Regions from separate parts of the Mesorhizobium sp. 131-3-5 genome, predicted to be linked through region 3. Evidence: predicted binding sites of a transcription regulator. Region 3 holds the regulator's gene; each other region holds the start of a gene.
The links. The regulator LexA, encoded in region 3, represses DNA repair genes until DNA is damaged. The targets are predictions, from matches to a motif close to TGTTCNNNNTGTGTTCNG.

Region 1 (10,268 bases), 1.0 Mb from region 3:
AGAACGGCCCGCTTCGGCGACGAGGATGGCGAAGAACATTCCAAACAGGCTCATCAGCAGGCAGACGATGGTGAAGCGGCGAGCAAGCATTGGGGTCGTGTCTCCTTCAACACGCCGGAGAATGCCCCAACGCCTCTGAACCGGCTCTGATGCCGGCGTTCATCTGCGGTTCAAATTGATTGACGGGATCTGGGCGGGTCGTCGCCGGCCGGCCGGCCACCGGCAGCGGGGGCAAGAGCCCCAGGGCTTGACGTGCCGGTGAAACGAAAACGGGGCCCGTCGGGCCCCGTTATGGATGTCGCAAGGATAGATCGATCAGAGCTTGTGCCAGGTCTGGCTCTTGCAGATCAGTCCGCCAAGCACGCAGCCGCTCATCTTGAGAGCGGTGCCCGACAATGTCGCCTTGCCCGAATAGGTCTTGTCGTTTGCAGGGTCGGTGATGCTGCCGGCATATTTGTTGTCGCCCGCCGCCTTGAGCGAGCCGATCGTCTTGCCGGCATATTTGCCCGATTTGAGCGTGATGGAAAACGAGCCGCTGCCTGAAATGGCCGCGGTATCGCCGGCTTGCGTTTTCCAATTGCCCTCGATCGGATCGGCCCACGCCGCACCCGCGATGATCAATGTGGCTGCAAGAGCCAGGCTCACTTTTCGAAACATGTTTTGCTCCCTTTGGATAGCCGGCCGAATTCTCCGCCTCGCCGGTCTGCCGCTTACGCAAACGTAAGCTAATCCAGCTCCCGGCAAAACAAAAGCGGTGCCGCAACGGAAGACTTTGGGATTTTGAAGCCGCCTGAATTGGCTCCGTCGGCGAGGAAATGAAAACGACCGGCACGTGCTGTTTGTTTCCCGTGGTTAGCGGAGTGTTGATCCAGGCTCGAAAAATTTTCGTCGAATTTGACGAAAATCGGCTGAATTGCTGACTTCGTATCCTTAACGAATTTCCGCGTTTACCTCTTGTTTTAGCTTTGTTTTCTTCAAATTAAGCACGCCATTTAACGACGGATTCAAGCCTGATCGGCATCCTCGGAAGCATCGAAAGAGCGGCCCGGACAAGACGAACGGAGGCAGCTCTCGGGAGCCAGACAGGGGACTAAAATGGCACGTTTTGAAATGCTTGAAGCAGGTTTCGGCGCCATGGGGGCAACTGCCCAGGCCGACATTCTTTTCGAACTGGGCATGATGTATGCGACCGGCCGCGATTGCGAAACCGACGTCGTTGCCGCCCACAAATGGTTCAACATCGCCGCCATAAAGGGCTCGGCCCGCGCCGCGGAACTGCGCTCGGAACTGTCGGCCGCCATGTCGAAGGTCGAGATCGCCAAGGCGCTGCGCGAAGCCCGCGAATGGATGACCATGCACTGAGTTTCGGCAGACGGGGACGCTCCGGCCAAGACCGCTCCAAGACGGTCGGGCCAAAACAGGGATAAGGCTGCGCAGACAGCCAGGCCACGGGCCATCAACAACAAGAATGCGGCATGCAGGATCGGCCAAGCCGTGCGACGGACCATGACCCCGAAAAGTATCCGTTCTTCGGATCATGGCAGGGAAGACAGGGAAGGCTACGTTGGGGTTCGCGGCGCGGGGGCGCTGGGAAACCGCCCGATAGGCAAAAAAAGCCACGACCAGCCGGAACAAGGCTGGCGTGGCTTTTTGCGTGGATGAGGGCTCGCAGGCCCAATCGAGTGGCGCCAATGCGCCTAGACAGGCCCAATGAAGGATGAAATTGTCCCGCCTCTCTGGAAGAAGCGCGGCCGGGGGCCGCGCGTGAGTGGAGGAGTTCTATTGCCATGAAAAAAATGAGTATTTTGAGCGCGGCCATTTTCGGCCTGATGATGAGTGCGCCCGTCGCATTCGCCGACGACATCACCGTCTCGGTGGTCGGCCCGATGACCGGACAGCTCGCCACCATCGGCGATCAGTTCAAACAGGGCGCACAGGCCGCCGCCGATGCCATCAACGCCGCGGGCGGCGTCAACGGCTCGATGATCAAGCTCGATATCGAGGACGACCAGTGCGATCCCAAGCAGGCCGTGTCGGTCGCCAACCGCATCGTCGCCAACGGCGTCAAGTTCATCGACGGCCATGCCTGCTCGGGCTCGAGCATTCCGGCCTCGGCCGTCTATGCCGAGGCCGGCGCGCTGATGATGAGCCCGGCTTCCTCGAACCCGGTGCTGACCGACGCGGCCGCCAAGGCCGGCTGGCCGACCATCATGCGCCTCTATACGCGTGACGATGCACAGGGCGCCTTCATCGGCCCGTGGATCGCCAAGAAATATGCCGGCAAGAACGTCGTCATCCTGCACGACAAGAGCGCTTACGGTCAGGGCGTGGCCGATGCCGTCAGGGCGACCATGAACACTGGCGGCCTCAAGGAAGTCTATTATGACGCCATCAATCCCGGCGAGAAGGACTATTCGGCGCTTGTCACCAAGCTGAAGGATCTCAAGGCCGACGTCGTCTATTTCGGCGGCTATCATCCTGAAGCCGGCCTGATCCTGCGCCAGTCGGCCGAACAGAACCTGAAGTTCCAGCTGATCATGCCGGACTCCATCGCCTCGCCGGAATTCTGGCAGGTTGCCGGCCCGGCCGGCGAAGGCACCATGTTCGTCTTCCCGTCGGACCCGCAGGCAAAGCCGGAAGCCAAGGCCGCCGTCGAGAAGATCAAGGCCGGCGGCTTCGTGCCGGAAGGCTTCACGCTGTTCTCCTACGCCGTGGTCCAGGCGTTCGCCGAAGGCATCAAGCGCGCCGGCAGCGACGATCCGGCCAAGGTTGCCGAAGCGTTGAAGAACGGCACGCCGATCAGCACCGTTGTCGGCGACGTCACCTTCGACGAAAAGGGCGACCTCAAGAACGCCAGCTACGACATCAACCAGTGGCATGACGGCAAGTACGCGCCGATCGCGCAGTAATCTCGGGTAATGAGATAATCCAAGGAAATGGCCGGGGTTCGCCCCGGCCATTTTGTTTGCGGTCCGCGAAGCGCTCCGCTTGTCAGCCTGCAGTAGCGGTCGGCGCGCTCTGTTCCTCGACGAACCGCACCAGCACCGTCCCGTCGGTGACCTGCGCTCCTTCCACGGCGATCTCGGCAACCACTCCGTCATGCGGGGCGGCGATGGTGTGCTCCATCTTCATCGCCTCGAGGATCAGCAACGCTTGTCCCTTGATCACCGCGTCGCCTTTCGCCACGCGCACCAGCTTGACCAGCCCGGGCATCGGCGCGCGCAAGCTGCCGGAGGCGGCAGCCGCGTCATCGCTGCGTGCCAAGGGGTCCGATACCGCGAATGTGTAGCCGACGGCGCCTTCGAACACCGTGATGTGGCCAGGCCAGCGGGCGAGGCGGGGAGTGGCGCGGAAATCATGCGAATTGGTGCTGTCATAGGGCGCATCGAGCGCCACCTGGAAGCGCCCGTCCGGCCGCACCGAAACCTTTGCCAGTATATCGGTCTCGCCGAACTTCAGCCGCGTGCGCCGCGCCACGCCGTGGAAATGCGCATAGCCGGAAAGCGACGACCATGGGTCGTTCGATGGCGGCAAGGCTTCCGCACCGGAGGCCGCGAGCGCTGCTGCCGAGACGATTTCGCCGGTCGGCGGCGCGACCCCGGTCAGTGCCGCCTGATGCCTGCCGATCAGGCCGGTGTCGACGTCGCCAGCACAAAAGTCGGGATCGGCGGCAAGGGCGGCAAGGAAACCGGTGTTGACCGTGGAACCGGCGATTTCGGTCCGCGACAGCGCCGCGCCGAGCGCTTCCAGCGCGGCTTGCCTGTCCTTGGCATGAACCACCAGCTTGGCGATCATCGGATCATAGTAGGGGGAGATGGCATCGCCGGCCCGCACGCCGGTCTCGACGCGCATTGTGGCGCCTTCGGGGGCCGCGTCAGGGAACTTCAGATGATGCAGCGTACCCGTTGCGGGCAGGAACCCCTTTGCCGCATCCTCGGCATAGATGCGCGCCTCCAGGGCATGGCCGGTCGGCGCGATCTCGCTCTGCGTCTTCGGCAGCTTTTCGCCGCTGGCAACCCGCAACTGCCACTCGACCAGATCGATGCCGGTGACCATTTCGGTGACGGGATGCTCGACCTGCAGGCGAGTGTTCATCTCCATGAACCAGAAGCGGTCGGCCTTCAGCCCGTGCGAGGCGTCGACGATGAACTCGATGGTGCCGGCGCCTGAGTAGCCGATCGCCTTGGCTGCCTTCACCGCCGCTTCCGTCATCGCCTTGCGCAGCGCCGGCGTCATGCCGGGGGCGGGGGCTTCCTCTATCACCTTCTGGTGGCGGCGTTGCGCCGAGCAGTCGCGTTCGTAAAGATGCACCGCATTGCCGAAATTATCGCCGAACACCTGCACTTCGATGTGCCGCGGCTTGTCGACATATTTTTCGACCAGAACGCGGTCGTCGCCGAAAGCAGCCTTTGCCTCGCGCCGGGCGCTGGATAGCGCCTCGGAGAAATCATCGGGATGCTCGACGCGCCGCATGCCCTTGCCGCCGCCGCCGGCGCGCGCCTTGATCAGCACGGGATAGCCGATCTCGCGTGCCTTGGAGGCAAGCAGCACGATCTCCTGCGCTTCGCCATGATAGCCCGGAACGACGGGAACGCCGGCTTTCTCCATCAGCCGCTTGGCGGCATCCTTCAGCCCCATGGCGCGGATCGAGGCCGCCGACGGACCGATGAAGGTGAGCCCCGCCGCCACCACCTGGTCGACGAAATCAGGATTTTCCGACAGGAAGCCGTAGCCGGGATGGATGGCCTGCGCCCCCGTCGAAAGCGCAGCCGCGACAATCCGGTCCCCGCGCAAGTAACTCTCACCGACAGGCGAGGGGCCGATGTGAACGGCCTCGTCGGCCATCTCGACATGCAGGGATTTCGCGTCGGCGTCCGAATAGACGGCGACGGTGTGCACCCCCATCTTGCGGGTCGTGCGGATGACACGGCAAGCAATCTCGCCCCGATTGGCGATCAGGATTTTGGCGAACATGGAGCCTCCCGGGTTTGCCTCGGGCGGCACCAGCCTGGCCGCCGGCTTACTTCGACGCAGCGATCGCGCAGCCGCCGCTTGCGGTCTTGACCTTCCATTTGGCGAAGCCGCTCTGACAGGCGCGCAACGCCGTTTCCTCCGCGGCCTTCTGCGATGGTGCGTTCAGCTTCACGCTGCAGAAAATGTGGAGATCGACGACGCGCGAATAGAACGTCGTGGCGTAGACCGAATGGCCGCTGGCCGCGATATAGGCGAGGTAGGATTTGTAGCAGGCTTCCTTCGGATCGAGTGACAAGGTCGGGGAAAACCGCTTGTCGCCCATCTTGCCCGCCAGCGATTCCGCCGAACCGGCGCCATGTGTTGCGAATATGAGCAAACTTGCAAGTATCGAGGCAGCCATCCCCCGGCAATATTTCAGTTCCATTTCCACCCTGTCCCCGTTGCATTGCGCGGGACAAGCAGTAACGAATATTTTTCCTCGCCGCCAGTTCGTTGTCGGGGGTTCGAGCTTGCATGTGTTGGTGAATCGGTTGGTCCATACAGTTCAACCCTTCCGGAGCGCAGCAACGGCTTGCCAGTATAGTTCCGCCATGTGCTCGTCGAAGCAGCAGAAGATGACAGATTCAGGCACGGTTTTCTCTTCCATGACCATGGTGACCGTGCCGACAGCGATCTCGGCCGCCTCATCTTTCGGGTAGTGGTAAACACCGGTCGAGATCGCCGGAAACGCCACCGTTCGGCAATCATTGGCGGCCGCGAGTTCCAGCGACCTGCGATAGCAGGAGGCCAGCAGTTCGGCTTCGCTCCTGCCGCCGCCCTGCCAGACCGGCCCGACGGTGTGGATGATATGTCGAGCCGGCAGCTTGTAACCCTTGGTGATCTTGGCGTCGCCTACCTTGCATCCGTTCAGCATCCGGCATTCGAACTCGAGCTCACGACCCGCCGCGCGGTGGATGGCGCCATCGACCCCGCCGCCGCCGAGAAGCGCGGTGTTGGCGGCATTGACGATGGCGTCGACATCCAGCTTCGTGATGTCGCCGGTGTGGATGCGGATCCTGTCCAGCGCCTTGCTCATCGTCACATCCTGAACACGCCGAAGCGCGTGTCCTCGACCTCGGCGTTGAGCGACGCCGAAAGGCTGAGTGCGAGCACCTCGCGCGTCTTCGCTGGATCGATGATGCCGTCGTCCCAGAGGCGGGCGGACGAGTAGAGCGGATGGCCCTCATGCTCGTACTTCATCAGGATCGGCTTCTTGAATTTCGCCTCCTCCTCGGCGCTCCACTCGCCGCCCTTGCGCTCGATGCCTTCGCGCTTGACCATGGCAAGCACGGTTGCCGCCTGTTCGCCGCCCATCACCGAGATGCGGGCGTTCGGCCACATCCACAGGAAGCGCGGGGAATAGGCGCGGCCGCACATGCCGTAATTGCCGGCGCCGAACGAACCGCCGATGATGACGGTCACCTTCGGCACCCTGGCGGTGGCGACCGCCATCACCAGCTTGGCGCCGTCCTTGGCGATGCCGCCGGCCTCGTATTTTCGGCCGACCATGAAGCCGGTGATGTTCTGCAGAAAGACCAGCGGGATCCCACGCTGGCAGCACAACTCGATGAAATGCGCGCCCTTCAGCGCGCTTTCGGAAAACAGCACGCCATTGTTGGCGATGATGCCGACCGGCATGCCGTGGAGATGGGCAAAACCGGTGATCAGCGTCGTGCCGTAGTTCTGCTTGAACTCGTCGAACTCGGAGCCGTCGACAAGACGCGCGATCACCTCGCGCACGTCATAGGGCTGGCGCAGATCGGTCGGCACGACGCCGTAGAGTTCATCCGCCGGATGAAGCGGTGGAATCGATCTCTGTAAGTTCAGGCTTACGGTCTTGTTCCGATTCAGGTTTTTGACGATGCGCCGGCAGATGGCGAGCGCATGTTCGTCGTCCATCGCATAATGATCGGCAACGCCGGAAAGCCGCGTATGCACATCCGCGCCCCCCAGATCCTCGGCGCTGACATCCTCGCCGGTGGCCGCCTTCACCAGCGGCGGGCCGCCGAGAAAAATGGTCGCCTGGTTGCGCACCATGATCGTCTCGTCCGACATCGCCGGCACATAGGCGCCGCCTGCGGTACAGGACCCCATGACGCAGGCGATCTGCGGGATGCCGGCAGCCGACATGTTGGCCTGGTTGTAGAAGATGCGGCCGAAATGCTCGCGGTCGGGAAAGACCTCGTCCTGGTTGGGCAGATTGGCGCCGCCGCTGTCGACCAGATAGATGCAGGGCAGATTGTTCTGCAGCGCGATCTCCTGCGCGCGAAGGTGCTTTTTCACCGTCAGCGGATAGTAGGTGCCGCCCTTCACCGTGGCATCGTTGACGACGACCATCACCTCGGCGCCCTCGACCCGGCCGACGCCGGCGATCATGCCGGCCGAGGAAATCTCCTCGCCATACATTGACCACGCTGCGAACTGGCCGATCTCGAGGAAAGGCGAACCGGTGTCGAGCAATTGTGCCAGGCGCTCGCGCGGCAGCAGCTTGCCGCGTGAAATATGGCGCTCGCGCGCCTCTTCGGAGCCGCCGCGCTCGACGATCGCGGCCTTGTCGGCGATGTCGGCGACCAGCGCGCGCATGCGTTCGGCATTGGCGCGGAAGCTGTCGGAGGAAGGGGAGATCTGGGTTTGCAGGACGGCCATGCTCACACCCCCTCCGCCATGATCTCGCGACCGATCAGCCAGCGCCGGATTTCGCTGGTGCCGGCGCCGATCTCGTAGAGTTTGGCGTCGCGCAGCAGCCGGCCGGTCGGATAGTCGTTGATATAGCCGTTGCCGCCCAGCAGCTGGATGGCGTCGAGCGCCATCTGCGTCGCCTTTTCGGCCGCGAACAAAACGCAGCCGGCGGCATCCTTCCGGGTGGTCTGGCCGCGATCGCAGGCCGCCGCGACGGCATAGACGTAAGCGCGCGCGGCGTTCATCACCGTGTACATGTCGGCGAGCTTGCCTTGCACCAGCTGGAACTCGCCGATCGGTTGGCCGAACTGCTTGCGTTCGTGCACATAGGGGATCGCCACGTCGAGACAGGCTGCCATCAGGCCGATCGGGCCGCCGGCAAGCACGGTGCGTTCATAGTCGAGGCCCGACATCAGCACCTCGACGCCGCGTCCTTCCTCATGCAGCACATTGTCGAATGGCACCTCGACATTCTCGAACACCAACTCCCCGGTATTGGAGCCGCGCATGCCGAGCTTGTCGAGTTTCTGCGCCACGGAAAACCCGGCAAAAGCCTTTTCGACGATGAAGGCGGTGATGCCGCGCGATTTCCGCTCAGGATCGGTCTTGGCATAGACGACCAGCGTGTCGGCGTCCGGGCCGTTGGTGATCCACATCTTGGTACCGTTGAGCACATAGCGGTCATTGCGCTTTTCGGCGCGCAGCTTGAGCGAGACGACATCGGAGCCGGCGCCGGATTCAGACATCGCCAGCGCGCCGACGCGCTCGCCCGAACACAGCGGCGGCAGGAATTTTTCCTTCTGCACCGGCGTCGCCCAGCGGTTGATCTGGTTGACGCAGAGGTTGGAATGGGCGCCGTAGGAAAGACCGACCGAAGCCGAGGCGCGGGAGATTTCTTCCACCGCAATCACATGGGCGAGATACCCCATGCCGCTGCCGCCGAAATCGGGATCGGCGGTGATGCCGAGCAGGCCGAGGTCGCCGAGCTCGCGCCACAGATGCGCCGGAAATTCGTTCTGGCGGTCGATATCGCCGGCGATCGGCGCTATCCTGTCCTGGGCAAAACGGCGTACCAGGTCGCGCAGCGCCTCGATATCCTCGTCATGCCCGAAGCTGAGCGTGTTCGTGTACATGCCGTTCCTCCTCCCGCATGACCCCGAAAATCGACTTCGATTTTCGGAAAGGATCATGCGCAAATTCAAGTGCTACTGCGTCCTTTGCCCGTCCAAGGGACGTGCGGCGCTGTAGGTGTCCATCCTCGCGCCAACCAGGCGCATTGTCATTGAAAGATATGTCGCCGTTACTTCAGTGACCGACAGCCGCTCGCCTGGGCGAAACCAGACGATGACGCCGGTCATCATCTGGATCAGCGCCATGGCCGTCAGGCCGGTGTCCTCGATGCTGAAGTCGCCCGCCTCGGCGCCTTCGCGCAGGATGGTGCGCAGTTCCTTTTCGTAGGCTGTGCGCTGCTTGAGGATCTGTGTCAGCCTGTCGGGCGACAGGCTGCGCAGTTCCATGTTCGACACATGCGTGGCATGCCGGCGCCCGATGTGGAAAGCGATGTGGTTGCGCACATAGGCCGCAAGCTGCTCCGCCGGATCCGCATCGAATGGCCTCGCGCGTTCCCAGGCCTCCCGAAGCCCCTCCATGTGCTCGCGCATCAGCGTGAACAGCAGGTCTTCCTTGGTCGGAAAGTAGCGATAGAGCGCGGCCGCCTGCACGCCGACCTCGGCCGCCAGCTGGCGCATCGACATCGCCTCGTAGCCGTAGCGTGCGATCAGGTTGACCGCCGCTTCGCGGACTGCCGCCTCGGTTCGCTCGCCGTCCGATCCCGTGGTGCGCGCCATGATCGCCTCGTTAATTCGACGATAATAAAACGAACGTTCAATTAATTCAAGAGTGCCAAACTAGTAAATCGATGCGCATGGGCCTATGCGACGATCCTGAAATCTCCAGGCGCGGTCCAGGTCTCGATCTCCTCGACATCTACCCGCGAGACTGAAGCGCCCGCCGGGCCCTGGCGAAGCCGTTCGATCATGGACGAAACCGCCATGTCGGCGCCGGCAAGCCATGCCGTTACCGAGCCATCTCTTTCGTTGCGCACCCAGCCCACCAGCCCAAGCCTTGCCGCTTCGCCTCTCGCCCAGATCCTATAGCCGACGCCTTGCACCCTGCCGTGTACGCGGGCCTGGACGGCCCTTTTCCGATCGTTCATCGTGCGCTCCCTTCCTTAGAGTCTGGCGCAGGATCGAGCGAAGGCAACTGGCTTGAAGGGGACTATCGAACAGAAGCCGAGGCTTGCTCGCAAGGTGGATGACCCCATCCAATAAATAGTTGACTTGGTCAACTTTTACGCAATGATCCACCGAAGTGGAATCTCAGGGAAGGCGCATGACATGCCAGCCGATCGCAGTGCCTTGGTCCGCGATCTCAGATGCTTCAACCGGTTTTATACCGGCCTGATCGGGCTGCTCGACGAAACCTTGACGCACAGCGCCTTTACGCTGACCGAGGCGCGGGTGCTGTTCGAACTGGGTCGTCGACCCGGCCGCATTGCAGCCAATTCCGGCGGCAAG
Region 2 (10,268 bases), 3.2 Mb from region 3:
TAGATTAAACGAGAGACCCCATCATGCCTGGACAAATGAACGATCAGAGCCCGTCATCAAACGGCTGGCTCAAAAGCTATTACTATCTGCGGTTTGCCGTATCGGCAGCCTGGGTTGTGGCGGCTTTCACCGTCGCGAAAAGCAGCCCGCCGCTCGCTGCCGCCATGCTGGTTGCCTATCCTGCATGGGATGCGCTTGCGAATTACATCGACGCCCGGCGCACCGGCGGGCTCGGCCGCAACAAGTCGCAATTGCTGAACTTCGCCGTCAGCATCGTCGCCACGATTGCGGTCGCCATCGCGCTCGGTCACAGCATGAATGCGGTGCTCTCGGTCTACGGCGTCTGGGCCGTTGTCTCCGGCGTGTTTCAGCTCCTGACCGCGGCGCGGCGCTGGAAAACCAACGGTGCGCAATGGCCGATGATCCTGAGCGGCGCCCAATCGGCGCTGGCGGGTCTGTTCTTCGTCAAGATGGCCGGCGGCACGGAGATCATCGGCATCGCCAATGTTGCACCTTATGCCGCGTTCGGCGCCTTCTACTTCTTCGTGTCCGCTCTGTGGCTGTCGGTCAGCGACGTCCTTCGCAAGTCGCCGCGGGTCGCAAGTTAGGGCAATGTCAGCAAAAGTGTGAGCGCTTTCCCTTGGGAATCGCTTCAAAACAAACGGGTTAGAGCGGTTCGCCGGTTTCCATGAAACGGCGAACCGCTCTAAGTGCAGAGGAGCCCTCCGCCGGAGCAAGTCATGAGCAAGCCTTCGAACACCGCCGACGAGATCCTGGCCGCCGCGCGAGCCTTCATCGTCGCGGGCGGCTACAATGGATTCAGCTACGCCGATATCGCCGAGGTGGTTGGCATCCGCAAAGCCAGCATCCATCACCATTTCCCCAGCAAGGTCGACCTCGTGCAGACCCTGCTCAAGCGTTACCTCGAGGATGCCGTCATCGGCATGGGAGGGCTCGAGCGCGATGTCCCCGAACCGCCCGAGTTGCTTCGAACCTATGCCGGCATCTGGGCCCGATGCATCGAGGATGCGAGCGTGCCGTTCTGCGTCTGCGCGCTGCTTGCCAGCGAGCTGCCCGCCCTTCCGCCGGAGGTTGCCGTGGAAGTCCGGGCGTATTTCCAGTTTCTCTCGGGATGGCTGACTGGCGTCATCGAGCGCGGCGCAGAACAGAGGACACTGGCAATATCGAATGCGCCGCGTGTGGAAGCGGAAGCCTTCATGGCGACCGTCCACGGGGCAATGCTTTCCGCGCGAGCCTATGGCGATGCCTTGACCTTTGGCATGATCCTGACGCCGACGCTGCAGAAGTTGATCCCCGCGACCGATTGATCCGGGCAAAGGCGGATCGGCCCGACGCGCGGTTTAATTGACCACAATGTTAGCATAGGTGGCTCCCCCGAAGCCGCACCTGTAGCTCCCAGCGACGGGCTGGTCGCGCGCGTGTCGTGATGCCTACCTCTTTTTGAAGGAGGGGAGCTACAATGCCGCTCGGGGATTTACGGTCACCCCAGAGGGAGGAGATTATGAAATACCTCGTAAATTGGAACGAGCGGCCACAGGGATCGGCGATCGAATACGAGAACGTCCAAAAGCGCATCCTGAAAATCTTCCGGCACTGGGAGATACCCAGCGAAGTCAAGGTACATGCCTTCGTGGCGCGGGTGGGTGAATGGGGTGGCAGCATGCTGATCGAGGCAGATGACCCGCTGGTAGTCCACAAAATGTGTTCGACCTTCCCGGCGTTCCAATTCGACGTCCATCAGGTCATCGACGTTCAGGACGCGGTCCGCGTCGAGATGGAAGCTATCAAATGGCGGGATGAACTTCCTTCATGAGCGGCAGCCGACGAGGCTGCGCATCTCGCAAAAGCCGGACGAGGCGACGCATTCGGAGCGCACTCGCTTCACCGGCTTCGTGGGATTCAGCCGGGTGCGCTCACGAAGCAGGTCGCGCACCGAGGCATGGATGCCGGCTTTGGGGCGAGACAGTACCTGGGTGCTGCGCAAGTGATTGGCGACGGCGGAAGGCGCTCTACGCCGCCTGCGCCACGCGTTCCGAACTCATGCGATAGGAAATCGCTTCGGCAAGATGGATGCGGCCGACGGTTTCGCTGGCGTCGAGGTCGGCCAGCGTGCGCGCCACTTTCAGCACGCGGTGATAGGCCCGCGCCGAGAAAGCGAGTTTCTCGCTGGCGTCCTTGAGCAGCGACAGGCCGGCTGCGTCGGGCATCGCGAAGTCCTCGATGACAGAAGGTGCGCAATGGGCGTTGGTGGTGGCGCTGGTCACGCCGAGCCGTTCGAAACGCTCGCGCTGCAGGGTGCGGGCGCGTGCGACGCGCAGCGCCACATCAGCACTCTTCTCCGCTCGATCCGGCCTTATCAGGTCGCTGGCCGAGACCGCCGGCACTTCGATCCGCAGGTCGATGCGGTCGAGCAGCGGACCGGAAATGCGTGCCTGATAATCGGTGCGGCAGCGTTCGCCGCGCAGGCAGCGATAGCCCGGTTCGCCGGCCATGCCGCAGCGGCACGGGTTCATCGCCGCCACCAGCTGGATGCGCGCCGGATAGGTGACGCGGTGGTTGGCGCGCGCGATCATGCAGTCGCCCGTCTCCAGCGGCTGGCGCAGCGCGTCGAGCGTCTGCGGCGTGAATTCGGGGAACTCGTCGAGGAACAGCACGCCGTGGTGGGCGAGCGAGACTTCGCCCGGCCGTGCGCGCAACCCGCCGCCGACCATTGCCGCCATCGAGGCCGAATGGTGCGGGGCGCGGAACGGCCGCCGGTCGGTCAGCTTGCCTTCGCCGAGCTCGCCCGCCACCGAGGCGATCATCGAGACTTCGAGCAATTCCTTCGGCGCCAGCGGCGGCAGGATCGACGGCAGCCGCTGCGCCAGCATCGATTTTCCCGAGCCTGGCGGGCCGACCATCAGCAGATTGTGGCCGCCGGCCGCCGCCACTTCCAGCGCCCGCTTGGCCGTCTCCTGGCCCTTGATGTCGGCAAGGTCGGGCAGGTCGCGCGCCGCGGCGTGGATACCGGCCTCCGGCCGCGACAGCACCTGCGTGCCACGGAAATGGTTGGCGATGGCGATCAGGCTGCGCGGCGCCAGAATATCGAAGTCCTTGCCGGCCCAGGCGGCTTCCGGCCCGCAGGCGAACGGACAGATCAGCCCCTTGCCCTCGGCATTGGCGCCGATCGCCGCCGGCAGGGCACCGGCGACGGCGGCAATGGTGCCGTCGAGCGACAATTCGCCAAGCACGACATAACCGGCCAGCATGTCGCCCGGAATGGCGCCAAGCGCGGCCATCAGGCCAAGCGCGATCGGCAGATCGTAATGGCTGCCTTCCTTGGGCAGGTCGGCCGGCGCCAGATTGACCGTCACCTTCTTCGACGGCATCGACAGGCCCGACGCATGCAGCGCCGCCTGCACCCGCTCACGGCTTTCGGCCACCGCCTTGTCGGGCAGGCCGACGATCTGCATGCCGACCTTACCGGGCGCGATCATCACCTGCACGTCGACCGGCACGGCCTCGATGCCCTGGAAAGCGACCGTGCGAACCCGCGCCACCATTTTCCCACCCCGGATATGGGCCGCAACCCATGCGATAGGCCTGGAACGTGGCCCCGGCAGAAGACAATCACAGATTGCCGGTCAAATCAAGAACATTACGAGAACAAGGCAATCGCTATGGTTGCAGCCGGATTGAGCCCGGTTGAAAAGGCGGAACATGGTTAATACGAACTGAAAACGGAAAATATCGCTGTGTGCCTATGACCGCAGTGAGGCGCGACATCGTCACAGAATTGTCAGCCCCAGTCTCGCGGCAGGTCTCATTTCGATCCACCCAGGGAGTGAATATGAGCAGCCATGAAAATGACTGCCAGGATAACCAGTATCGAAGCAAGTCCGTAAAGGCTTCGGTCCTTCTCGTCGAGAGGACGAAAGAATTTACCTCGCATGCTGTCAACCCAAATAAATTCACCAGTGATGCCGCAATACCGAAACAAACGGCGAGTATTAAAAAGACATTTCCATATAGGATGCTTGCCACATTTCTCCTCCAGGGTCGCTTAGGCAGCAGGGTGTCGGAGGTTACTTCCGCTTCCCCTCGACCGCATCCCAGAACAGGCTGGCAATGTCGGCGCCGCCGAAGCGCTGCACTTCGCGCACGCCGGTCGGCGAGGTAACGTTGATCTCGGTCATGTAGTCGCCGATGACGTCGATGCCGACCAGGATGAAGCCGCGTTCCCTGAGCGACGGCCCGATGCGGGCGCAGATCTCGCGCTCGCGCTCGGTCAGTTCGGTCTTCTCGGCGCGGCCGCCGACATGCATGTTGGAGCGGGAATCATGCTCGGCCGGCACGCGGTTGATGGCGCCGACCGGCTCGCCGTCGATCAGGATGATGCGCTTGTCGCCCTTGCGCACATCCTTGAGGTAGCGCTGCACGATATAGGGCTCGCGGAACAGCTGGCCGAACATTTCGAGCAGCGAGGCGAGGTTGCGGTCGGCCTCGTGCAGATGGAAGATGCCGGCGCCGCCATTGCCGTAGAGCGGCTTGACGATGATGTCGCCGAATTCCTTGCGGAAGGCGGCGACTTCTTGGCTGTCCTTGGTGATCAGCGTGTCCGGCATCAGGTCGGCAAACTCGGTGACGAAGATCTTTTCCGGGCTGTTGCGCACCCAGGCCGGGTCGTTGACGACCAGCGTCTTCGGGTGGATGCGCTCGAGGATATGCGTGGTGGTGATGTAGTTCATGTCGAAGGGCGGATCCTGGCGCAGCAGGACGACGTCCATCTCCGACAGGTCGGTGCGCACCTTGTCGCCCAGCGAGTAATGGCTGCCCTTCTCGTCGCGCACCTGCATCTCCTCGATGCGCGCAAACACCTTGCCGTCGCGTAGCGACAGCCGGTCGGGCGTGTAATGGAACAATTGGTGGCCGCGCCGCTGCGCTTCCAGCGACAGCGCGAACGACGTGTCGCCGGCGATCGACACGGTGGAGATATGGTCCATCTGGACGGCGATTTTCAGCTTCATGGCGGGTCCCCAGCGCAGTCGACGAGAGCGATATAAGGGTCGCCGCGCCTTCTGCCAATCGCGACATCTGAAGATCGGCAACAGCAGGGCACAATCCCCGCCAGCCCGATCGCGACAAGGCAAGCGGCCGCGTCATCGTTTTCTTAAGCCTTGCTGTACAAGAATAGGCCTCGAATACCCCAACGGCAGGCGCCGGACGGGGGCCCTCGATGGAACAACGACCATGAACGCGCTCACCGCCATCCGCGCCGCCGCGACCAAACAGCTTGAACTCACCATCCTGATGCCGTGCCTCAACGAGGCCGAGACGCTGGCCGTTTGCATCGGCAAGGCCAGGGCTTTCCTCGACAAGGCCGGAATCCTGGGTGAGGTGCTGATCGCGGACAATGGCAGCACCGACGGTTCGCAGGAGATCGCGGCCCAGGGCGGCGCTCGTGTCGTTCCGGTGGCGCAGAAGGGCTATGGCGCGGCACTTCTCGGCGGCATCGCCGCCGCCAGGGGGCGCTTCATCATCATGGGCGATGCCGACGACAGCTACGATTTCGGCGCGCTGGATGCCTTCATGACGCGCCTGCGCGACGGCGCCGACCTGGTCATGGGCAATCGCTTCCAGGGCGGCATCGAAACCGGCGCCATGCCGCCGCTGCATCGCTATCTCGGCAATCCGGTGCTGAGCTTCGTCGGCCGCCTGTTTTTCCGCATCAAGACCGGGGACTTCCACTGCGGCTTGCGCGGCTTCAACGCCGAGAGCATCCGCAAGCTCGACCTGCAGACGACCGGCATGGAATTCGCCAGCGAAATGGTGGTGCGCAGCGCGCTTGCCGGGCTGCGCATCGAGGAAGTGCCGACCACGCTCAAACCCGACGGCCGCAGCCGGCCGCCGCATCTCAGGACCTGGCGTGACGGCTGGCGGCATCTCAAATTCCTGCTCGTCTACAATCCGCGCTGGATGTTCTTCATCCCGGGCGCGGCGTTGTGCGGCCTGGGCATGCTGTTCGCAGCCCTGCTGGTGTTTGGACCGCTGCGGGTGATCGACAATCTTTCGCTCGACCTCAACACTTTCGTCGCCGCCTGCTTCATGATCATCACCGGCATCCAGCTCATCACCTTCGGCGCCATATCGCGATACTATGCCGAGATCACCGGCATCCTGCCGCGCAGCCGCGGGTCCGACTGGCTGAGAAGGACCATCAGCACCGACCGTCTTGCCGCCAATGCCGGCATCTGCTTTGCCGGCGGCGTCCTGTTCTTCGGCTATGCGGTGCTGCGCTGGGCGCATCTTGGCTTCGGCCCGCTGAACGATTCCGAAATCCCGCGCATCGTCGTGCTGGGCCTGAGCCTGATCGTCATTTCGTTCCAGGCCTTCTTTTCGGCATTCCTGCTCGGTGTCCTGGAGATCCCGGTCAAGCGGCTGAAAGCCGGCCAGCCCGGCGGATCCGGCGAAGCCGCCGCGACTGCCGAAAAATGAGCCGGCTTCTACGAAGATTCGCCGCGGTACGGCTTGTCCGGTTTGTCATCGTCGGCGTTGGCGCGGCGCTGCTGTTGTTCATGCTGTCATGGGCCTTGGTGTCGGCCGGTTTGCCGCCATTCGTCGGAAGCGTCATCGCCTATATGCTGGCCTTCGTCGTGGCATATTCGGCACAACGTGGCTGGACGTTCGAGGGACGCCACGACCACGCCCATGCGTTTCCACGCTATCTCGTCACCCAGCTGGTCTGCGCAGCGTTTGCAGGCCTGTCCGCCCATGTCGCGGTGTCGATATTTTCCGCCTCGCCGCTGATCATGTCAGCCATTATCACCGTCGCCGCAAGCGCCGCGAGCTATGTGCTCTCATCGGTCTGGGTGTTTCGCGACGATCAAAGAGCCGCGTGAAGGCATTCGACGGCGGCCCGCCGACGCGATGCGACGACGTGCAAGGCTGGTTTAAGATTTGCGCAGTGAGTTCGCGATAACTTCCGTCGCGAAAAGAGCGCCCAGAGGCCGTCCCGTGACTCCTGCCGATACCATGATCTCCGTCGAGGCCAAGCCACTTCCGTCACGGCGCAACGACCTCGCGCTCGTGCTCGTCGCCACGCTGGTGATGGTTGCCGTCAGCGCCCTCAGCGGATTCCGCGACTTGACCGACGCCGGCGGCGACAATGACAATCTGTTGCGTCTGGTCGAGGTTCGCGACATGCTGGCCGGCCAGGGCTGGTTCGACCTGCATCAGTACCGGATGGGTCTTGAAGGCGGCTTCGTCATGCACTGGTCGCGGCTGGTCGACGCGCCGCTCGCCGCCATCGTTCTCGTAGCCTCGGCGCTGACCGGCAGCATGGCCAGGGCCGAGACCATCGCCGAGGTGCTCTGGCCGGCACTGCTCTTCTACCTCGCTTTGCTCTTTACCGCCCGCGCGGCGCGCAGTTTCGCCGGTGCCGCGGCCGTGCTGCCGGCTGTCGTCATCGGCGCCGCGGCGCTGCATTTCATCGGCATCTTTTCGCCCGGCTCGCTCGATCATCACAATGTCCAGCTGACGCTGACCATGGCCTGCCTGAGCCTGCTGCTCGATGCACCCGTGCAGCGCTGGGCGGCGCTGCTCGCGGGCCTGTGCGCGGCGCTGATGCTGGCCGTCGGCATGGAAACGGCGCCCTACGTCGCCACCATCGGCGCGTGCATTGCCCTGCTGTTTGTCGCCGACCCCAGCGGCGAGGGGCGGATCGCCAGGGATTTCGGCCTTGGCTTTGCCGGCGTTTCGGGGCTGGTCTTCCTCACCACCATCGCCCCATCGGCGTGGGGCCAGCCGCAATGCGATGCTTTCTCGACAGTGCAGTTCGTGATGGCCGCGCTCGCCGGATGCGGCCTTGCCGCCGTGGCATCGCTCGACATGGCCAACGCCACGCTCGGCCGTCGCCTGTTTGCGCTCGGCCTGCTCGTGCTCGTGCTGGGCGCTGTCGTGGTGTCGCTTTTCCCGCAATGCCTGGCAGCCCCCTATGCGAACCTCGATCCGCGCCTCAAGGAATTGTGGCTCGACAACATCGAAGAGGCGCAGTCGCTGTACAAGCTCGTCATCTACAACCAGGTCGCGGTGGTGGAGCGTTTCGCCACGCCACTGGTGGCGATCCTGCTGATGGCGCTTGGCCTCGGCCGTGGCGGCTCGCGGCGGCAGGACAGCCTCGTTGGCGCGCTGCTGGTGGTGGCGTTCCTGGTCAGTGCCTGGCAAGTGCGCGGCTCGACCTTCTCCATTGCCTTGGCGGTGATCCCGCTTTGCGCCTGGATCGCCAAATGGCGGCAGCGGGCCGAAGCCAGCCCATCGCGCGGTGCCGCGCTCAGGGTGGCCGCAGCCTGGCTGGTCTCGGTCAACGCACTCTGGGCGTGCGCGGCCGTGGCCGCATCGAGCGCCTTCGAAACCGCTGAGGCCGTCAAGGCCGCCAGTGTCGATGGGAACTGCCAAGGCAAGACCGCGTTCGCAGCGCTCAGCCAGCTGCCGGACACCACCGTGCTCGCCATTTCCAATCTTGGCTCGCCCATCCTGGCCTATTCCGGACATCGCGTGTTCGCCGGGCCGTATCATCGAAACGTCGCAGGAAACCTGCTTGCACTCGATACCTTCCTCGGATCGGCCGCCGATGCCAGGTCGGTGGTCGAAAGCCACCATGTCGGGCTTGTCGCGCTCTGCCGCGGCAACCCGGAAACCCGCCTGCTCGTCGGCAGGGCGCCGGACGGCTTTCTGGCCGGGCTGACGCGCGGCAATTTGCCGGACTGGCTGGAGCCAGTGGCGGAGACACGGGGTGCCCAGCTCGAGCTCTATCGCGTCAAGCTCGGCGGCTGAAAATCAGCGCGAAAACAAAGGCTTGACGCTTGGTTTAGCCGGCTCCCCGGGGTATCCGGCTTTCTGCCCCGGCAAGATCGCCGGTGAAACCCGGATTCCGCTTTTCCGGATTACGTTCCGGCCGCGAAAAATCGATTTTCGAGATACGTTTCCTAAAGGGTTTGCTGGCAGTCTCCGACACAAATTCCGACGTTAAAACAGGGACACCGATGCAAACTCCGTTTGGCACCGGTCAGGCAAACAGGGAGAGCACGGATCTGGCCTTCACCGATCCGTTGACCGGGCTTGGCAACCATCGCCGCTTTTTCGACAAGGTCGATCGCCTGATCAGCGACCGCGCCGATGATCCCGCGCCCTTCACAGTCGGCATTCTCGACCTCGACGGCTTCAAGCCTATCAACGATCTGTTCGGTCACAAGGCCGGCGACGACATCCTGATCCAGGTCGCCATGCGGCTGCGCGCCTCGATGGACGGCCATTCGACGGTCTGCCGGATCGGCGCCGACGAATTCGCCTTCCTCTATCCGCTGGTGTTCTCCGAGGACGCGGCGGCGGAAAAAGCCCGCATGCTGATCGAGATCCTGTCGGCGCCGTACGATGTCGGCGAACGCACCGCCAGGCTGTCGGCCTCGGTCGGCTGCTCGCTGTTCTATTCCGGCGACGAGACCACCGAGATCCTCGTTAACAAGGCCGAGACGGCGCTCTACCACGCCAAGCGTTCCGGCCGTGGCCGCGTCGTCGTCTACACCCGCGAGATGGAAGAGGCGGCCAAGCGCGTCACCCGCATCGAGCAGGCGCTGCGCCGCGCCGTCTCGGCCGGCGAGGTGGAACCGCATTTCCAGCCGATCGTCGACCTCACCACGCGCCGCACCATCGGCTTCGAGACGCTGGCGCGCTGGACCGATCGCGATCTCGGTGCCGTGCCGCCGACGGTCTTCATCCCCATCGCCGAGGAACGCGGCATCATCGGCCCGCTGTCGCAGCTGGTGCTGCGCAAGGCGACCGAGGCGGCGAGGAGCTGGCCGAGCGACCTGTTCCTGTCCTTCAACCTGTCGCCCTCGCAGCTCGTCGACCAGAACACCGGCCTGCACATATTGGCGATCCTCGACCGCACCGGCTTCGATCCGCGCCGTCTCGAGATCGAGATCACCGAGACCGGCCTGATGAACGACCCGGCCTCCGCCGCGCAGATCGTCGAGGATCTGCGGCGCGTCGGCATCCGCGTCTCGCTCGACGATTTCGGCACCGGCCAGTCTTCGCTCGGCCGCCTGCGCGAATTCCATTTCGACAAGCTCAAGATCGACCGCGCCTTCGTCGCCTCCATCCTCGACGACCGCCCGTCCGAACACATCATCCGCGCCATTCTCGCCATGTGCGAAGGGTTGGGCATGGATGTGGTCGCCGAAGGCATAGAAGAGGAAGCGCAGGCCGATCGC
Region 3 (10,268 bases):
CGCCCTTGACGCCCGCAGGCGCCTCAGAGGGGGCGCGGTCGCGCCACTGGCCGTTGTAGCGCGGCGGCAGGCCCTTAGCCCGTGCTGCCTCGCGCATCGCCTCCAGCTCGGCCGGCGTCTCGTAGCTGTAATAGGCCTTGCCCAGACGCACGAGTTCCTCCGCGACCTCGCGGTGGCGCGGCGCGCGCTCGAACTGCGAGACCGCGTCGCCGTCCCAGGTCAAGCCGAGCCAGGAGAGGCCGTCGAGGATGGCAGCTGTCGCGGCCGCGGTCGAACGCTCGCGATCGGTGTCCTCGATGCGCAGCAGCATCGTGCCGCCGGTGTGTTTGGCATAGAGCCAGTTGAACAGAGCCGTGCGCGCGCCGCCGATGTGCAGATAGCCGGTGGGCGAGGGGGCAAAACGGGTGACGACCTTGTCGGACATGAAACTCTCGGAAACCATCTGAAGCGGGGTGCGGCCGCGCGGACTTTCGCGCGTCGCGCGTTCATGTAGCATAGGGCGTCAGGCGTGCAAGGGGCAGGACCCGATGGCTGGACGAGGCTGGGGCTCGGATCAGGGCGAGGACGCTGGTGTTGGCGTCAGCGAACGGTCGATGTTTGCATCTCCCCTTGCGAACCCACTGCCATCGCCCCTTATGCCTGCACCCGGCAGCCAGCCGCCGCAGGCGGATATGCCGGCGACACTTCCGCCGCCTGCTTCAGGCCGGATTGTGCGTGTCCGGCGGCGACTCGCCCGGGTTTCCTGGCCTCGCCTACGCCATAGTGCGGCGACGGCAGCGGAGCTCGAGCTTGACCGGGGCATCGCCTTCCTGCTGGTGCCGGTTTGTCTGGCCGCTGGAGCCATCGGCTATTATTCGCTCGCGACGGAGCCTGATTTTGCAAAGCCTGTCGCGGTCGTCGTGCTGATGGCGGTCTGTGCGCTTGTTTCGCGCTCCTGGCCCAAAACCCATCTGGGCTTCACGGCGGCATTGTTGTGCGCGCTTGGCCTGCTTGTCGCCAAGGTCGAGACATGGCGGGCGGGCACCCAGATGCTGGGTTCGGAAATCTCGACGCAAGTCACCGGCCGTGTCGTTTCGCTCGACCGGATGGAGACCGGCCGCATCCGGCTGACCATCGACGTGACGTCGACCGCCCGGCCGAAACTGCGCTATGCGCCGGAAAGGGTCAGGCTTTCGGCGCGAGATATCCCGGCGGAAATGACCGCCGGCTCCCTGGTCACCGGCTATGCTAAACTGTTGCCGCCGACCGGTCCGGTGCGGCCGGACAGTTACGATTTCTCCTTCGACAGCTATTTTGCCGGCATTGGCGGCAGCGGATTCTTTCTCGGCAACCCAAAGCTTGTCTCAGCCACGGACGACGAGGTGCCGCTCACGGCCCGCCTTTTCTCGGGGATAGAAAATGCCCGTGAAGCCATTGCCGACCACATCAGGGCCACGGTTGGCGGTGCCGAGGGTGAGATCGCGGCGGCGCTGATCGTCGGCGTGCGGGCCGGCATTCCCGATGAAATCAACGAGGCGATGCGACGCACCGGCATCTATCACATCATCTCCATTTCCGGACTGCATATGGCGCTCGTCGCCGGTACCATCATGGGGCTGCTGCGCGGCGCCTTCGCGCTGTTTCCGGACTTTTCCGCGCGTCGGCCGGTGAAGAAATATGCGGCCGCCGCGGCCCTTTTCTCGATCGCCGCCTATCTCGTCATTTCCGGCGTCGTCGTCGCGGCCGAACGCAGCTTCATCATGCTGGCGGTGATGCTGATTGCCGTGCTGTTCGATCGCGCGGCGCTGACCATGCGCAATCTTGCGATCTCGGCGATCGCCGTCATTGTGGTGTCGCCGCATGAGGTAGTCGGCCCAAGCTTCCAGATGTCGTTCGCCGCGACCGCGGCGCTGGTCGGGGCTTATGCCGGCTGGGCGGATCACCATGCGGGAAAGGCAAGACCGCCACCGCCAAAGCGATCCCTGCCGGGTTTTCTCACGCGAAAATTCCTGCTGGCGACGGGTGGGTTGGCGATGACATCCATCATCGCCGGCTGCGCCACGGCGCTGTTTGCCATCTGGCATTTCCAGCGTGTGTCGCCGCTCAGCCTGTTCGCCAATCTGGCCGTCATGCCGATCGTGTCACTGATTGTCATGCCTTTCGCTGTTCTCAGTTCGCTTGCGATGCCCTTTGGTGCCGACGGTCCCTTCCTTTACGTGATGGGCAAGGGCCTGACCGCAATGATCGCCATATCGGCGTGGATATCGGAGCGCTCCCCGGTCGATGCGGTCGGGCTGATTTCGCAGCAATCCGTGCTGCTGGTGACCATCGCCCTGATCATCGCGACGATGGCGACGACCTGGCTGCGGCTCGCGGCAGTGCCATTCGCGCTTGCCGGCCTGCTGACAGTATCGGATACGCGCGCCCCGGATGTGCTGATTTCCGAAGATGCGCGTTTGGTGGCGCTGCCGATCGGCGGTGGAGAACTCGCGGTCAGCCGGGCTCGCCCGAACGAGTTCACCGTCGACAATTGGAAACGCGCGCTGGTGTCCGAAACCATCGTCGTGCCGGAGATGTTCGACAAGGCGGACTGGCAATTCGACATTGCCGATGCCGCCAATCTGCCGCCGGGAGCGCCGTTTTATTGCACGGATGGCGTCTGTCTTGCCCGGCATCCGTCAGGGGCGATCATCGCGCATGTCGAAGACCGCAAGGACACCTGGAAGGCTTGCGGCTTCGCCGATTTGATCGTCGTCAATGACGCAACCGGCTATGATTCCTGCCACAATCCGCTGGTTGTTGTCGTCACCAAACGGCAACTTGCCCGCAAGGGCAGTGCCGCCGTCTTCTTCGACCGCCAATCGGCGACAGGTCCGCCAATCATCAGCTTCGCGGTGGACGGGCCATATCGGCCCTGGCACGAGCAGCGAAAATTTTCGCGCGAGGCGAGGGGGCTGCCGCCCTATCAAAAACCCGAAAAGCCGGCCGTTCCTGCTCAGTAGCGCCGGATCAACCCGACAAGCTTGCCTTGCACCTTGACCCTGTCTGGCCCGAAAATGCGCGTCTCGTAGGCCGGGTTGGCGGCTTCAAGGGCGATCGAGGCGCCCTTGCGGCGGAACCGTTTCAGGGTTGCTTCCTCCTCGTCGACCAACGCCACGACGATCTCGCCCGGGCTCGCCGTGTCGGCGTTGCGGATGATGACCGTGTCGCCGTCGAAGATGCCGGCGTCGATCATCGAGTCGCCCTTGACCTCAAGTGCATAATGCTCGCCACCCATGATCATGTCCGGCGGTACCGAGATCGAATGTGTCTGATGCTGGATGGCATCGATCGGCACACCAGCGGCGATGCGACCCATCACCGGGATCGACACGGCGGAAACCGCATCGTCATTATTGCCGGCCGCGGGCAAGCGCGATGCCGCCGGCTTGATCTGGCGGCCAAGACCACCCTGGCCGAGGCTGCCCTGGATGACGCTTGGCGAGAATTTCTTTGCCGCGTTGAGGCCGGGTGCGATCGAATCCGGCAGCCGCAGCACTTCCAGCGCCCGCGCCCGGTTGGGCAGCCGGCGAATGAAGCCGCGTTCCTCCAGTGCCGTGATCAGGCGATGAATGCCTGACTTGGAGGCAAGATCGAGCGCTTCCTTCATCTCGTCGAAGGAAGGCGGAATGCCGCTTTCCTTGAGCCGTTCATGAATGAACATCAGCAGTTCATGTTGCTTGCGTGTCAGCATGGCGGCCCCCAAGGCATTGAACGACGGGTGTGAATCAGAATCGAAAAACAAACCCAGAACAAACACTATCTGTTCCAGTTGTGTTCCGCAACTGTTTAAAGTTTAATGAATTTGTTAACGCGTCTGAAATTATTTGGCCCCGGCAGCGGGCCGCGCTCGACCGCTTCCGCTCCCCCGCAGGTTCATTGAAATCATTTTGGTTAATGGCCTGTGGCCTACCCCTGGATGCGGTTTGGCATCAGGCGTTTGAGAGGCGTCCACAGAGCGGATTTGTACGGTGTATCGATCCATTTCCGGCGGAACGAAACGAAATCAAAATGCCAACGGTCGCGGGTTCAGGCCGGCCACGGCCGCGTGGATCTGGACGCCGCGGCGACGTCATCCGGAAACCGCTTTCAGGCTGCCGGCGCGCGCGGTGTAGGTGTTGGCGCCGTTGTCTTCGCTGTGGACATAGACATGCAGCGTGTAGCCGATATGCGCCGTCATCAGCGCCTTTGCCCGCTCGACGTCGCGATCGAGCGCCGCTTCCATGATTGCGGTGTGATGCTCGATGGCGATCGCTTCGCGCAGCGCGTCCATAGCCTCGCCATAGCCGTCCTTGAGGCCGGCCGCCGCCCGCAATGTCGGCGCCAGGCCGAGAAACCGATGATGCCGACACAGCTGATCGGCGATCGTCGAGCGAAAGCGCAACAGCCAGTTCGACGTCGCCGCGCTCAGCAACGCCGCATGGAAGGCCTCGTGGCTCTCGTCCCATTTGTCGACGGCCGCATCGGAAGGGTCTTCGACCGCGGTCTTGCAGCGGGAGAGCCGGTAATGAGCGGTGACGACCGCGTCCTCCCATTCCCTGCCGCCGTTCGCGATCGATTCCAGGAACAGCGGCATTTCGACAACCATCCTTGCGCGCGCCAGGTCCTCGAGCTCGGCGCGCGACACGGGAGCGACGGCAAAGCCGCGATTGCTGATGGCGGTGACCAGGCGCTCGGCTTCAAGTCGGGACAAGGCTTCACGCAGCGGCGTCCAGCCGACGCCGTATGTGCTGCGCAGCGCGCTCAGCTTGAGCGGCGCGCCCGGCATGAGGCGGGTGGTCAGGATATCGCGCCGCAGCAGCTGATAGGCCGCCTCGGTCTTCGTGGAATTGTTCTGATCCTGCATCGCCATCCGTCCGTCATCGGCTTGCGAAAATTATATATGAAGCGGAGGTATGGCAAGAATTATATATAATGTTTGACACACGGCGGGCGACTGACCATGATCGCCGCAGTTGCCGTCCTGTGGGCGGCGCTGATCAAATCTGGGAGGAAATGATGTTGAAGTCGAAGTCCGCTTGGCTGTCGGGATTGGCCCTGGCAGGCGCATTAATGGTCAGCGCAGGCAGCGCCGCGGCCGATCAGATACGCATCGGCATCGCTAATTTCGGCGAGCATCCGCAGCTCAATGCCGCCATAGCCGGCTTCAAGAAGGCATTGACGGACAACGGTTTTGTCGAGGGCAAGGACGTCGTCTACACCGAAAGCCATACCAACTTCGATGCATCGCTGGTGCCGCAGATGATTGCCAAGCTGCAGGCGGAGCAGCCCAAGCTGATCTACACCATCACCACGCCGGTATCGCAGATCGCCAAGAAGGCGCTCGCCGGTTCCGGCATTCCGATCGTCTTTGCCGCTGTCACCGATCCGGTGGCGGCCAAGCTGGTGCCGTCGTGGGACGCCGGAGACGAAGGCATGACCGGCGCCAGCGATCTGCAGGATGTCGCCGCGGTGATGGCCTTCACCAAGAAGCTGCTGCCGAACGCCAAGCGCTTCGGGGTGCCTTACAATCCAGGCGAGGCCAATGACGTTGCCCTGATAGAAAAGATCAAGGCGGCGGCGCCGGCGGCCGGTTTCGAGGTCGTGGAAGTCGGCATCGACAACGTCAATGACATCCAGCAACGCATCGCTTCGCTCGCCGGCAAGGCTGACGTGATCTACGGTCCGGCCTCGAACCTGATCCAGCCTGCAATCGCCGCTGTCTCCGCGGCCGCACGCCAGGCCGGTATCCCGGTCGTCAACTCTGATGACAGCGCGGTCCGCAACGGCACCGTGCCGGCGAGCTTCGCGGTCAATTACACGCAGGTCGGCATGAACGCCGGCAACATCGCCGCCGAAATCCTCAAGGGCAAGGATCCCAAGACGATCGCGCCGTCGCGCCCGGCCTACAAGGATCACATGGCAACGATTTCCCGCAAGGCGATGGCCGCGTTCGGCATCGAGATACCGGCTTCGATGGCCGATTGCGGCTGCATCGTCGACTGATATCGGGCTGCAAGGGGCGATGGCGTTGGCGCCGTCGCCCTTCCGGCCAGGGAGGAACGATGCTCGATATCCGATCCGCGCGCAAAGTATTCTACAAGGGGCAGGCCGACGAGAAGGTCGCGCTCGACGGCCTCAGCCTGTCATTGGCCACCGGCGAGTTCGGCATCGTCATCGGCTCCAACGGGGCCGGCAAGAGCAGCATGCTCAACGCTATTTCCGGAGCCCTCGTCCTGGATTCCGGCAAGATCCTGATCAACGGCGCCGACGTGACAGCCATGCCGGTGCACAAGCGCGCCACACGATTGGCGCGCGTCTTCCAGGATCCGATGCGTGGCACCGCCGCCAGCATGACCGTGGCGGAGAACATGCTGCTGGCCGATCTGCGCAGCCAAAAACGCACGCTGCGGCAAGGGCTAAACGCCACGCGGCTCGCGTCCTACAAGGAGCGCCTGTCGATATTGGGCCTCGGCCTCGAAAATCGTCTCGACACCCGTGTCGACCTGCTCTCGGGCGGGCAGCGGCAGTCGCTGTCGCTGATCATGGCAGTCGGCGGATCGCCGGACCTGCTGCTGCTCGACGAGCATACCGCGGCACTCGACCCGCGCACGGCCGAGATCGTCATGCAGGCGACGGTGCGTGCCGTCAACGCGCTGAAGCTGACCACGCTGATGGTGACCCACAACATGCAGCACGCCGTCGACTATGGCAGCCGGGTGATCATGCTCGACGCGGGCCGGGTCCTGCTGGAGGTCTCCGGCGAGGAGAAGGCGAGGGTCACGGTTATCGATCTGATCGGCCATTTTTCCATCAAGACCGACCGCATGTTGCTGGCGAGCTGATCACCATGGGCTTTATTCCGGACGTTCTGACGAGCTTTGTCGCGATCATGCCGGTGACCCTGGCGCAGAGCCTGATCCTGGCCTTTGTCGTGCTCGGCATCATGATCCCGTTCCGCATGCTGAACTTTCCCGATCTCACTAGCGAAGGCGCCTTTCCGCTGGGCGGCTGCGTCTGCGGCGTGCTGCTGGCTGCCGGGGTATCGCCGCTGACCTGCATCGTCGTCGCATTTGTGGCGGGCTTCGCGGCGGGTTGCTGCACCGCCTTCATCCATCTGCGCTTCCGCATCCACACGCTGCTGGCGGGCATCCTGATGATGACGATGCTCTACAGCATCAACCTGCGCATCATGGGCAAGTCTAACCTTTCGGTTTTCGGCTCGCCCACCGTGTTCGACTGGGTGCCGTTCGCGCGGCCGGGTTTTCCGGCCAGCAAGATCGTCGTCGCCGGCCTTCTCGCGCTCATCGCCTTTGCGGCGCTCTACATGTTCTTCAGAACCGAGAAGGGGACCGCCGTGCGCGCCGTCGGCGCCAATCCCGACATGGCCGAGGCGCAGGGCATCAATGTCTGGGCGGCGACCATAGGCGGTGTCGGGCTGGCAAGCGCGTTTTCGGCCTCGAGCGGCGCGTTGATGGTGCAGTCGCAGGGATTTGCCGACGTCAATATGGGGCTGGGCATCCTCATCAACGGCCTTGCCGCGCTGATGATCGGCGAGGCGGTCGTTGGCAAGCAGACGGTCTCGCGCCAGCTGCTGGCGCCCTTTGCCGGCGCGATCATCTACTACCAGCTGGTGTCGTTCTGCCTTGCCGCCGGCATGCCGCCTCCCGACCTGAAGCTTGCCACGGGCCTGTTCGTGCTCGCCATGCTTGCTCTGCCGAGCCTCAAGCGCAGCCGGGGACCAGCGCCCGCGCGCGAAGCGATCCGTGAATAACCAGGGAATGTCACACATCATGCGTGCAACGATCGATCTCGCCGCAGTCGAAGCCATGGATGCGGCGGATCCGCTGCGTGCCATGCGCGACCGCTTCATTTTGCCGGAAGGTGTGATCTACCTCGACGGCAACTCGCTGGGTGCCGCGGCGCCCGCCGTCTTCAACGAGCTGCAAAAGGCGGCGACGCAGGAATGGGCGCAGGATCTCATCCGCGCCTGGAACACCGCCGGCTGGTTCGACATGCCGGTCGCGCTCGGCGACCAACTCGGACGTCTGATCGGCGCCGAGGCCGGCCAGACGGTGGTCTGCGACACGACCTCGATCAACATCTACAAGGTGCTGCATGCAGCCCTTGGCATTCGGCCGAACCGCTCGGTCATCGTCGCTGAGGGCGACAGTTTCCCGACCGATCTCTACATGGCCGAAGGCGTGGCCTCGACGCGGCCGGGCACGGTGCTGCGGCTCGAAGGCGTCGACGCGCCCACCATCGAGGAGCTGATCGATGAGCGCGTCGCGGTCATCCTGGTCAACCACGTCAATTACAAAACCGGACAATTGCGCGACATGGCCGCGCTGACGTGCAAGGCCCATCAGGTCGGTGCGCTGATCGTCTGGGATCTCTGCCATACGGCCGGCGCGTTGCCGGTCGAACTCGATGCTGCGAACGCCGATTTCGCCATTGGCTGCACCTACAAATATCTCAATGGCGGTCCGGGTGCGCCGGCGTTCATCTATGCAGCGAAGCGCCACCACGACGACGTCCATCAGCCGCTGAGCGGTTGGTGGGGCCATGCACGGCCCTTCGCTTTTGAACAAAGTTATGCGGCCGGCAGCGGCATCCGCCGGTTCCTGTGCGGCACGCAGCCGGTGCTGTCGATGCGGGCGCTGAAAGGGGCGCTCGATATCTGGGACGATGTCGACATGGCGGCGGTGCGCAAGAAGAGCATCGCGCTCACCGACCTGTTCATCCAGCTCGTCGAGGCCAGATGCGGCGCCTACGGCCTCGAACTCGAAGGTCCGCGCGACGGCAATGCGCGCGGCAGCCAGGTGTCGTTCCTCCACCCGCATGGCTACCAGGTGATGCGGGCCTTGATCGAGCGCGGTGTGATCGGCGATTTCCGCGCGCCGTCGACCATCCGCTTCGGCTTCACGCCGCTCTATGTCGGCTACAAGGACGTCTGGCAGGCGGTCGAGGTGCTCGAGGACATCCTGCGCACCGGCGCCTGGCAGGAAGCGCGTTTCGCGGTCAAGACGGCGGTGACTTGAGACCTCAGAGCCGCGTGCGGACCGTCCACAGTTCCGGAAACAGCACGACCTCGAGCATCTTCTTGAGATAGGACGCACCTGAGGTGCCGCCGGTGCCGCGCTTCAGGCCGATGATGCGCTCGACCGTGGTGACATGGTTGAAGCGCCAGCGGCGGAAATAGTCCTCGAAATCGACCAGCTTCTCGGCCAGCTCATAGAACATCCAGTAGCGCTGCGGATCGCGGTAGACGGTCTGCCAGGCGACCATGACCTCTTCGTTCTCGGTGCGGGTCTCACGCCAGTCGGTGCGCTTGGCATCGGCGCCGATGTCGAACCCGTTGCGCGCCAGAAGCAGCAGCGCTTCGTCGTAAAGCGATGGCTCGGCCAGGATGGCCTCCAGCTTGCCGGTGAGGTCCGGCCGGTGCTTGTGAGGTCCGAGCATTGCTAGGTTGCGGTTGCCAGCCATGAACTCGATGGCGCGGTATTGCCAGGACTGGAAGCCAGAGGATTGGCCGAGCGCGTCGCGGAACTCGGTGTATTCGCTTGGAGTCATCGTGCGCAGCACGTCCCAGGCGTTGTTCAACTGCTCGAAAATCCGGGCGACGCGCGACAGCATCTTGAAGCTCGGCTCGAGGCGGTCGGCGCGAATGGAGCGTATGGCGGCGCCAATCTCGTGCAAAGCAAGTTTCATCCAGAGCTCCGAGGTCTGGTGCTGGATGATGAACAGCATCTCGTCATGCGCCGACGACAGCGGCGTCTGTGCGTCGAGCACTTTTTCCAGATGCAGATAGTCGCTGTAGGACATGCGCTCCTTGAACGACATCTGCGCGCCTTCGGAGGCCGGATCGTAGGGCTCGCTCAATTGATTTTCTCCGTACGCAGCCGGAAGCGCTGGATCTTGCCGGTCTGGGTCTTGGGCAGGGCGGCGATGAATTTGACCGAGCGCGGATATTTGTAGGGCGCTATCGTTGCCTTGACGTGGTCCTGCAGGCGCTTGACGGTCAACGCATCGGGCGCCACGCCTTGCACCAGCACGACATGCGCCTCGACGATCTGACCGCGTTCGCCGTCATCGGCGCCTATGACCGCGCATTCGGCGACATCGGGATGCGACAGCAGTGCCGCTTCGACCTCTGGTCCGGCGATATTGTAGCCGGCGCTGACGATCATATCGTCGGAACGCGCGGCGAAGTGGAAGAAACCGTCCTCGTCCTGGGAAAAGGTGTCGCCGGTGAGGTTCCAGCCGTCGCG

Region 1: JG747_RS26170 (sel1 repeat family protein) is a predicted target of LexA. The motif match lies at 956-973, and genes of this name have one in related genera.
Region 2: JG747_RS03595 (YifB family Mg chelatase-like AAA ATPase) is a predicted target of LexA. The motif match lies at 3,652-3,669, and genes of this name have one in related genera.

Annotation. Positions count from the first base shown of each region.
Region 1 covers NZ_AP023254.1:5,299,922-5,310,189, reverse strand. The annotation lists gene JG747_RS26180 (hypothetical protein) at 1-90, opposite strand, end outside; gene JG747_RS26175 (DUF2147 domain-containing protein) at 316-657, opposite strand; gene JG747_RS26170 (sel1 repeat family protein) at 1,096-1,362, shown strand; gene JG747_RS26165 (branched-chain amino acid ABC transporter substrate-binding protein) at 1,788-2,909, shown strand; gene JG747_RS26160 (acetyl/propionyl/methylcrotonyl-CoA carboxylase subunit alpha) at 2,992-4,974, opposite strand; gene JG747_RS26155 (hypothetical protein) at 5,021-5,398, opposite strand; gene JG747_RS26150 (O-acetyl-ADP-ribose deacetylase) at 5,519-6,049, opposite strand; gene JG747_RS26145 (carboxyl transferase domain-containing protein) at 6,052-7,659, opposite strand; gene JG747_RS26140 (isovaleryl-CoA dehydrogenase) at 7,662-8,825, opposite strand; gene JG747_RS26135 (TetR/AcrR family transcriptional regulator) at 8,898-9,539, opposite strand; gene JG747_RS26130 (acylphosphatase) at 9,623-9,907, opposite strand; gene JG747_RS26125 (MarR family winged helix-turn-helix transcriptional regulator) at 10,089-10,268, shown strand, end outside.
Region 2 covers NZ_AP023254.1:762,994-773,261, reverse strand. The annotation lists gene JG747_RS03615 (DUF308 domain-containing protein) at 24-608, shown strand; gene JG747_RS03610 (TetR/AcrR family transcriptional regulator) at 741-1,328, shown strand; gene JG747_RS03605 (DUF3303 domain-containing protein) at 1,523-1,834, shown strand; gene JG747_RS03600 (hypothetical protein) at 1,818-2,009, shown strand; gene JG747_RS03595 (YifB family Mg chelatase-like AAA ATPase) at 2,031-3,563, opposite strand; gene gshB (glutathione synthase) at 4,086-5,027, opposite strand; gene JG747_RS03585 (glycosyltransferase family 2 protein) at 5,251-6,495, shown strand; gene JG747_RS03580 (GtrA family protein) at 6,492-6,899, shown strand; gene JG747_RS03575 (polysaccharide biosynthesis protein GtrA) at 7,015-8,832, shown strand; gene JG747_RS03570 (putative bifunctional diguanylate cyclase/phosphodiesterase) at 9,042-10,268, shown strand, end outside.
Region 3 covers NZ_AP023254.1:4,270,485-4,280,752, forward strand. The annotation lists gene gltX (glutamate--tRNA ligase) at 1-424, opposite strand, end outside; gene JG747_RS20780 (ComEC/Rec2 family competence protein) at 528-2,981, shown strand; gene lexA (transcriptional repressor LexA) at 2,975-3,712, opposite strand; gene JG747_RS20790 (GntR family transcriptional regulator) at 4,091-4,864, opposite strand; gene JG747_RS20795 (ABC transporter substrate-binding protein) at 5,017-6,003, shown strand; gene JG747_RS20800 (ABC transporter ATP-binding protein) at 6,063-6,842, shown strand; gene JG747_RS20805 (ABC transporter permease) at 6,848-7,771, shown strand; gene kynU (kynureninase) at 7,791-9,038, shown strand; gene kynA (tryptophan 2,3-dioxygenase) at 9,043-9,879, opposite strand; gene JG747_RS20820 (AMP-binding protein) at 9,876-10,268, opposite strand, start outside.